Regions from separate parts of the Streptomyces capparidis genome, predicted to be linked through region 2. Evidence: predicted binding sites of a transcription regulator. Region 2 holds the regulator's gene; the other holds the start of a gene.
What was found. The regulator HspR, encoded in region 2, represses chaperone genes until heat shock. The targets are predictions, from matches to a motif close to TTGAGNNNNNNNNNCTCAA.
Positions count from the first base shown of each region.

Region 1: a site for HspR is predicted at 2,598-2,616, ahead of lon (endopeptidase La). Genes of this name have one in related genera too.

Region 1 covers NZ_BAAGTD010000049.1:29,471-33,880, forward strand. Annotated here, with positions in the region: gene ACYVO2_RS30120 (HAMP domain-containing sensor histidine kinase) at 1-737, opposite strand, end outside; gene ACYVO2_RS30125 (response regulator transcription factor) at 974-1,711, opposite strand; gene ACYVO2_RS30130 (spermidine synthase family protein) at 1,790-2,491, opposite strand; gene lon (endopeptidase La) at 2,639-4,410, shown strand, end outside.
Region 2 covers NZ_BAAGTD010000006.1:111,713-116,122, forward strand. Annotated here, with positions in the region: gene ACYVO2_RS07630 (DUF4429 domain-containing protein) at 1-904, opposite strand, end outside; gene ACYVO2_RS07635 (pyridoxamine 5'-phosphate oxidase family protein) at 1,298-1,708, shown strand; gene ACYVO2_RS07640 (heat shock protein transcriptional repressor HspR) at 1,784-2,314, opposite strand; gene dnaJ (molecular chaperone DnaJ) at 2,316-3,488, opposite strand; gene grpE (nucleotide exchange factor GrpE) at 3,531-4,196, opposite strand; gene dnaK (molecular chaperone DnaK) at 4,193-4,410, opposite strand, start outside.

The sequences.
Region 1 (4,410 bases), on a different contig from region 2:
CTGTGCTTGACCGCGTTGTCGATCAGGTTCGCCGCGACCTGGTGCAGCCGCTCGGTGTCGGCGTACGCGGTCAGGTCGGCCGGCTGCACGTCCAGGTGCAGGTGGACGTCGTTGCGCCCGCGCGAGCCCACCGCGTCCACGCTGGCCGCCTTGAGCACCCCGGACAGGAAGGGCCACACCTCGAAGTCGCGGGCGTTCAGCGGCACCACGCCGTTGTCCAGGCGGGACAGGTCCAGCAGGTGGTCCACCAGGCGGCCCAGGCGCTCGGTCTGGGCCAGCGCCGTGCGCATCGTCTCCGGGTCGGCGCTGGACACCCCGTCCACCACGTTCTCCAGCACGGCGCGCAGCGCGGATATGGGGGTGCGCAGCTCGTGCGAGACGTTCGCGACCAGCTCCTTGCGGTGCTGGTCCACCGCCTCCAGGTCGGAGGCCATGCGGTTGAACGTCACCGCCAGCTCCCCGAGCTCGTCGCGCCGCCGGGTGCCGACGCGGCGGCTGTAGTCGCCGTGCGCCATGGCCCGCGCGGCGGCGATCATCTCCCGCAGCGGCGAGGTGAGGCTGTGCGCGATCAACTGGGTGAGCAGCATCGACGCGATGATCGAGAAGATCGTGATCACGCGGAGCTGGGTGTCGGTGCGGATGGCGACCACCACCAGGCCGGTGGTGATGAACACCGACACGATCACCAGCGTGGCCAGCTTGGTCTTGATCGAGAACGGCTGGACCGAGCTGAACACCCGGTCCCAGGTGCTCGGCTCCCGCCGCGGCTCCCGCCCGCCCCCCGGTGCCTGCGCTCCTGCTCGCTGCACTCGGCTGTGCTCCTCCCGCCCTGACCGGCGCCGTGTCGCTTCCGCTGGGTGGGGTGGACGCCGCCGCGGGCAGGGGCGCGACGCCCCCTGGACCCCCGCCGGGGCGCTCGCCCCGGACCCCACCGGGTCCCGCTTGCCGGGCGGTTCCCCGCCCCCTGTCGCCGCTACAGGGCCGGGGTCTCCAGCGCGTAGCCGACGCCGTGCACCGTGCGGATGCGCTCCGCGCCGATCTTGCGCCGCAGCGCCTTGATGTGGCTGTCCACGGTACGGGTGCCGGAGGCGTCCGCCCAGTCCCAGACCTCCGCGAGCAGTTGCTCGCGGGAGAGCACCGCGCGCGGGGTCTGCGCCAGGCACACGAGCAGGTCGAACTCCGTGGGGGTCAGGTGCACGTCCGCGCCCCGCACCCGCACCCGGCGCTGCGCGTGGTCGATCTCCAGGTCCCCCAGGTGCAGGGTGCCCGAGCGCGGGGTGCGCGCCGCCATGTCGGCCCGCTCCACCCGGCGCAGCAGCACATGCACCCGGGCGGCCAGCTCGCGCATGGAGAACGGTTTGGTCATGTAGTCGTCGCCGCCGACGCCGAGGCCGACCAGCATGTCCGTCTCGTCGTCCCGCGCGGTCAGCATGAGCACCGGCACCGGGCGCTGCGCCTGGACGCGGCGGCACACCTCCAGGCCGTCGAAGCCGGGAAGCATGATGTCGAGCACCAGCAGGTCCGGCTGCCAGGCGTGGGCGGCGTCCACGGCGGTGGGCCCGTCGGCCGCGGTGTGCACGCTGAATCCCTCGGCCCGCAGCCTGACCGCGATGGCCTCGGCGATGGTGGGTTCGTCCTCCACCACCAGGATCTTGCGCTGGGCCCCCGGGCTGGCGGCCCCGTTGCTGCTTGGAGGAGTGTGCGTCATCATCAGCCCCGCCCCGTACGTGAGAACTACTGGCCCGCAGCGTACGGTGCGCGGCACCGGTCGCGCACCGGGGATCCGGAGTCAGGGATTCCCATCCAGCGGGGCTTGAGCGAGGTGGACCACGTCCGGCTCGCCGCGGGGCACCTCCACGCGCAGGGTGCGCACCTGTGCGAAGTGGGCGCGCAGGCGCCGCTCGAACTCCGCGGAGTGCCGGGCGGCCCACACGGCGAGCACCCCGCCCGGGGTGAGGCGGCCGCGCAGCGCGGCCAGGCCCGCGTCGCCGTACAGCCCGGCGTTGGCGTCGGTGACCGTCCAGTCGGGGCCGTTGTCGACGTCCAGGCACATCGCGTCGAACGCCTCCCCGGGCTCGCCGGTGAGGTCGGTGAGGTCGGTCCGGACCAGTTCGACGCGGGGGTCGGTGTCCAGGGCGGCGCCGGAGAAGCGGGCCAGCGGCCCGCCGCGGTGCCAGTCGATCACGGCCTGCTCCCGCTCGACCACGACGATCCGGCCCCAGCGGGGCTCGGCGGCGGCCTCCGCGAGGGAGAAGCCGACGCCGAGCCCGCCTATGAGCACGGTGGGGCGCTCGCGCGGGCCGAGGGCGTCCAGGGCGGCGCGGACCAGCAGCCGCTCGGACCGGCCGTCGGAGGTGTCCATGAGGAAACAGCCGTTGGCGATGATCTCGTAGGTTCCCCGCTCCCCGCCGCGCCGCCGCAGCGCCACCTCGCCCCAGGGGCCGGTGCGGCGGTCGAGGACCACGGCGGGTGCCGTGTCGTCGCTGCTCATGGGGGTCATCTTGGCAGGAGAGCGACCGGGTGAGGTCTGATCGCTCACAGCGAACAGGGAGTGGGGAACACGGCGGCGCTGTTCAAGCATTGAGTCAGCAACGGCCTTGAGTCGTTGAAACTCAACTTGCCTGCCAAGGGAGAGATCATGGCTTCGACGTCCGCGACGCTCACCTTGCCGGTGCTGCCGCTCGACGACGCGGTGGTGCTGCCCGGCATGGTCGTGCCCCTCGACCTGTCCGACCGCGAAGTGCGCGCGGCCGTGGAGGCGGCGCAGGCCCGGGCGTCGGGCGAGGCCCCCGCCGAGGGCAAGCCGAAGGTGCTGCTCGTCCCGCGCACCGACGGCAGCTACGCCGCCTACGGCACGCTCGGCACCGTCGAGCAGGTGGGGCGGCTCGCGGACGGCGACCCGGCCGCCGTGATCCGCGGCGTGGCCCGGGTGCGGATCGGAGCGGGCACCACCGGGCCCGGCGCCGCCCTGTGGGTGGAGGGCGTGCGCGTGCGGGAGCCCAGCCCGGGCGACCCCCTGCCGGGCGCCGTCACCGAGCTGATGAAGGAGTACAAGGCACTCGCCGCGAGCTGGTTGCAGAAGCGCGGCGCCTGGCAGTTGGTGGACCGCGTCCACGCCATCGAGGACGTCGGCGAGCTCGCGGACAACGCCGGGTACTCCCCGTTCCTGACCACCGAGCAGAACGTGCGGCTGCTGGAGACCGTCGACCCGGTGGAGCGGCTGCGGCTGGCCGTGGGCTGGCTGCGCGACCACCTCGCCGAGCAGGACGTCGCCGAGACCATCCGCAAGGACGTCCAGGAGGGCATGGACAAGCAGCAGCGTGAGTTCCTGCTCAAGCGCCAGTTGGAGGCCGTCCGCAAGGAGCTCGCCGAGCTCAACGGCGAGCCGGAGGACGAGGCCGACGACTACCGGGCCCGCATCGAGGCCGCCGACCTGCCCGAGAAGGTCCGCGAGGCCGCGCTGAAGGAGGTCGGCAAGCTGGAGCGGGCCTCCGAGGCGTCCCCCGAGGGAAGCTGGATCCGCACCTGGCTGGACACCGTCCTGGAGCTGCCGTGGAACACGCGCACCGAGGACGCCTACGACATCCCCGGCGCCCGCGCCGTGCTGGACGCCGACCACGCGGGCCTGGACGACGTCAAGGACCGGATCGTGGAGTACCTGGCGGTGCGCAAGCGGCGCGCCGAGCGGGGCCTGGGCGTGGTCGGCGGGCGGCGCGGCGGGGCGGTGCTGGCGCTGGTCGGGCCGCCCGGAGTCGGCAAGACCTCCCTGGGCGAGAGCGTCGCCCGGGCCATGGGCCGCCGGTTCGTCCGCGTCGCGCTCGGCGGCGTGCGGGACGAGGCCGAGATCCGCGGCCACCGGCGCACCTACGTCGGCGCGCTGCCCGGCCGGATCGTGCGGGCGGTGAAGGAGGCGGGCTCGATGAACCCCGTCGTCCTGCTCGACGAGATCGACAAGGTGGGCTCCGACTTCCGCGGCGACCCGGCCGCGGCCCTGCTCGAGGTGCTCGACCCGGCGCAGAACCACACCTTCCGCGACCACTACCTGGAGATCGAGCTCGACCTGTCGGACGTGGTCTTCCTGGCCACCGCGAACGTGCTGGAGTCCATCCCGCAGCCGCTGCTGGACCGCATGGAGCTGGTGCGGCTGGACGGCTACACCGAGGACGAGAAGGTCACCATCGCCCGCGACCACCTGCTGCCCCGCCAGTTGGAGCGGGCCGGGCTGACCGAGTGGGAGGTCACCCTGGACGAGGCGGCGCTGCGCAAGCTGGCCACCGAGTACACCCGCGAGGCCGGGGTGCGCTCGCTGGAGCGCTCCGTCGCGCGCATCCTGCGCAAGGTCGCGGCCCAGACCGAGCTGGGCGACCGCGAGCTGCCCGCCGCCGTCGGCGTGGACGACCTGCGCGGCCT
Region 2 (4,410 bases):
CCTGTTTCGCCGCCGTGAACTCGTCATACGTGAGCACGCCCCGCTCGTGCAACTGGGCCAGTTCCCACAGCCGCCGCAGCAGCGCGTCGTGGTCCTCGCCCGCCCCCGGCGCCCCCGCCGTGTCCGCCCCCACCGTCTCCGCCGCCGCCACCGCGCCCCGCTCCGCGGCGGGGTCCGGCACGGCGTCCCTGGCGCCCGCCGCCGACGGGTGGGGCAGCCGCGCCGTGACCGCCGCCGCCACCATCGCCGTCTTGCCGACCTCCTCCTGGGTGCCGAACAGCACCAGGCAGTTGGGGTCGTCCTCCGGCGACAGCCCGGCGTCGCCGTCCGCGCACCGGAACCGCAGGAAGCCGAAGGTGAGCCCGACCGCCGGGTGCCACTCCACCCCGACCAGGTCCGCCAGGGCTATCCGGCGCGCCCCGGCCGAGGACTTGCGCTCCTCGGCCAGCCACTTCCACTCCAGGCGCACCTCGGCCCCGTCGAAGGCGACCGACCCGTCCAGGGCCGCGGCCACCAGCGGCACCGGCGGACCGGGCAGCAGGTACCGGTCGCAGGGCCCGTCCGGCACCTGGTCGAGCAGCAGGGCGTTGCGCACCTCGTCGACGAAGTACTCGGCGGCGCCGGTGCGGCCCCCCTCGACACCGAGCTGGTAGGGGTCGGCCTGCTCGCTGAGCCACCCGCCGACGGCCTGGGTGAACGGGTCGGCGCCGTCCCTCAGCCGCAGCCGCAGCCGCCCGCCCCTGCGCCCCGGCTCGAACGTCACCCCGGCCACGGCCCGCAGCGGCACCGCTATCTCCCCCAGCTCCCGCCGCAGCCGGTGCACCCCCCGCCTGCGGCCGGGCACCAGGCGCAGCGTCTCACCGTCGAAGGTCCACGCCCCGTCCTTCGCCAAGACCTCAGCCACATGACCGATTTTAGGGACCGCTCGCCCCTTCCCCCCGGCTCTCGACCGGGACGGGCGGCGCGATCGAGGCGGGCTCAGCCCGCACGCGGGGCCTCGCCCGGCCGCCATGACGTCCGGTCAACTCCCCGGTGCCGGCGGCCACCTGGGGGACGGCGGCGCGGCGCCCGGCCTCCCCCGGGTCGGGCGCCGCTTTCTCCTCCCCTTCCCCTTGCTGTAGTTCTTCCCCACCACGGCGGAGCCCTTATGCCCACGTCGGAGACGAAGCGGCGTGCGCCCGGCGCTCCGCACCGGACCGCCCGCGCCCGCCCGCCGAGCGGGCGCGGGCGGGCGACCGTCCACAACCTGTGGACGAGCGCGAGGCCCCGGCCGCCCGTCCAGTAGTGTCCACAGGCTGTGGACAACAGTTGGAGCCTGCGCGGCACCCTCGACGACGCCTACCTCGCCTTCTGGCGGGAGTACCACCTGTGCACCCTCACCACCCTCCGCCCCGACGGGAGCCCGCACGTGGTCCCCGTGGGGGTGACGTTCGCCCCGGAGGCCGGGGTCGCCAGGATCATCACCAACCGGCGCAGCGTGAAGGCGCGGAACGTCGCCGCGGCGGCGCCCGGGCGGGCGCGGGTCGCCGTGTGCCAGGTGGACCGGGGGCGGTGGGCGACGCTCGAGGGGACGGCCGTGGTCAGGAGCGAGCCGGAGGCCGTGGCCGAGGCGGAGCGGCGGTACGCCGAGCGGTACCGGGTGCCGTCGCCCAACCCGGAGCGGGTGGTCATCGAGATCGCGGTGGAGCGGGCCCTCGGGCGGGGGTGAGGGCCCGGCCGCGGAGGAACGGAAAAGGGGCCCGGACGTCCGGACCCCTGGTTCCCCTCGTGAGCGGCGAGGGGCCTACTCCGACGGCTGCGCCCTGCGCCCGGGGTTCTTCGGGCGCCACACCACCAGCGCGCTGGACTGCTGCATCTGCGCGTACGGCACCAGGTCCCGCCGGTAGGAGGCGTGGACGGCGGCCTCGCGCTGCTGGATCGCCGCGGACGCGTCGTTCAGCGCCGACTGCATCTCCGCGACCTGCGCCCGCAGCGCCTCGACCTCGTTCTGGAGCTCGATGATCCGCTTGATGCCGGCGAGGTTGATCCCCTCGTCCTGCGACAGCCGCTGCACCTCGCGCAGTTGCTCGATGTCGCGCGCCGAGTAACGGCGTCCCCGGCCGGCGGCGCGGTCCGGGGAGACCAGGCCCAGCCGGTCGTACTGGCGCAGGGTCTGCGGGTGCAGCCCGGACAACTGGGCGGCGACCGAGATGACGTACACCGGGCTCTCGTCCGTCAGCTCGTAGGGACCGGCGCTCCTGGCCCTTCCGTTGCCCCGCACCCCGGAGGCCGGCGAGCCGCCGGGCAGCCCCCCACCGGGCAGACCTCCTTGCATCTCATGCTCCCTTCGCGGCCTTCAACAGCTCTGCTCGCACATCCTCATCCGCCGTCGCCTCGCGATACGCCTCCAGCGCCTGGCGCGCCTCGTCGCTGAGGTTCTTGGGCACGACGACCTTGAAGGTGACCAGGAGGCGCCCGCGCGACCCGTCCTTGTTCACGGCGCCCTTGCCGCGCACCCCGAGCGTGCTGCCGTTCGCCGTGCCCGGGGGCAGTTTCACGGTGACGGTCGTGCCGTCCAGCGTCGGCACCCTGATCTCGGCGCCGAGCACGGCCTCGGGGAAGGTGACCGGGACGGTGACGGTGAGGTCGCCGCCCTTGCGCCCGAACAACGAATGCTCGCCGACGTGCACCTTCACGTACAGGTCCCCGGCGGGGCCGCCGGTCTCCCCGGGGGCGCCCTTGCCGCGCAGCCGGATCCGCTGGCCGTCGCTGACCCCGGCCGGGATCCGCACCTGAATGGTGCGGGAGCTGGTGGCGCGCCCGCTGCCCCGGCACACCTCGCACGGGTCCTGGGCTATGAGCCCGCGACCCCGGCAGTCCCGGCACGGGTCGGACAGGGCGAAGCCGCCGCCCTGGGAACGGGAGACCTGGCCGGTGCCCAGACAGGTCGGGCAGACCCGTGGCGTACCGTTTTTGTCACCCGTTCCCGCGCACGCCTTGCAGGGCGCCTTGCTGCTCAAGGGCAGAGGTACGGTGGCGCCGTGCACCGCCTCGGTGAAGCTGAGCGTCACCTCGGACTCGATGTCGGCGCCCCGCCTGGGCTGGGCCCGGGTGCCGGCCCCGCGGCCGAACAGGCCGCCGAACACGTCCCCGAGCCCGCCGCCGAAGCCGCCGGCCCCGCCGCTCGTCGTACCGCCGAACAGGTCGCCGAGGTCGAAGCCGAACCCGCCGGGCCCGGATCCGGCGGCCCCGCCCTGGCGGAAGCCGCCGTTCCCGAACAGGGTGCGCGCCTCGTCGTACTCCTTGCGCCGCTTGGGGTCGGAGAGCACGTCGTTGGCCTCGGAGATCTCCTTGAAGCGCTCCTCGGCCCCGGTGTCACCCTTGTTGGCGTCCGGGTGGAACTCGCGGGCGAGCTTCCGGTACGCCTTCTTGATCTCCGCCTCGGTGGCGTCCTTCGGGACGCCGAGGATCTTGTAGTAGTCCTTCTCGACGAAGTCCTTCGTACTCATCGGCGTCCCTCCTTCCGCTCACCGTGAGCGGCATTCTCCACGTCAGCCCTGCTCGGGGCCACCGCTCTCCTCATCGCCACCGGCACCGTCCTCCGCCGCGGGCCGCTCGCCGGGCTGGCTGCCCGGCTGCGGCTCGGCCACCGCCACGCGGGCCGGGCGGATCGTCCGCTCACCGATGCGGTACCCCGGCTGGAGAATCTGCACGCACGTCGTCTCGGTGACGTCGGGCGAGTAGCTGTGCATCAGCGCCTCGTGCACCAGCGGGTCGAACGGCTCGCCCTCCTTGCCGAACTGCTGGAGGCCCATCTTGGCGACGACGGTCTCCAGCGACTCGGCGACGGACTTGAAGCCGCCGACCAGCTCGCCGTGCTCCCGGGCCCGGCCGATGTCGTCGATCACCGGCAGCAGCTCGGTCAGGGCGTTGGCGATCGCGACCTCCCGGACGGCGATCCGGTCCCGCTCCACGCGCTTGCGGTAGTTCTGGTACTCGGCCTGGAGGCGCTGGAGGTCCCCGGTGCGCTCCGCCAACTGGCGGCGCACCTGCTCGAGCTGCTCCTCGAGCGCCTTCTGCTCGTCCCGGGCCCCCGGAGCCGCCGGCTCCGCCTGCTCGGCGGAGCCCGCGGCCTGCGCGGTCGCCTCCTCGGCGGCCGGCTCCGGGGCGACGTCAGGTTCCCGGCCGAAGCCCTGGCCCTGAGTCTCCTCCGTCACGCGGCACCGTCCTTCGGCTTCTCGTCGTCCACGATCTCGGCCTCGACGACGTCCTCGTCCGCCTTGCCCTGGGCGCCGGTCGCGCCGGCGGCACCGGCGTCGTCACCGGAGGCGGCGGCCTCCTGGGCGGAGGCGTACAGCGCGGAGCCGAGCTTCTGGCTGGTCGCGGCGACCTTCTCGGTGGCCTCGCGGATCGCCGCGGTGTCCTCGCCCT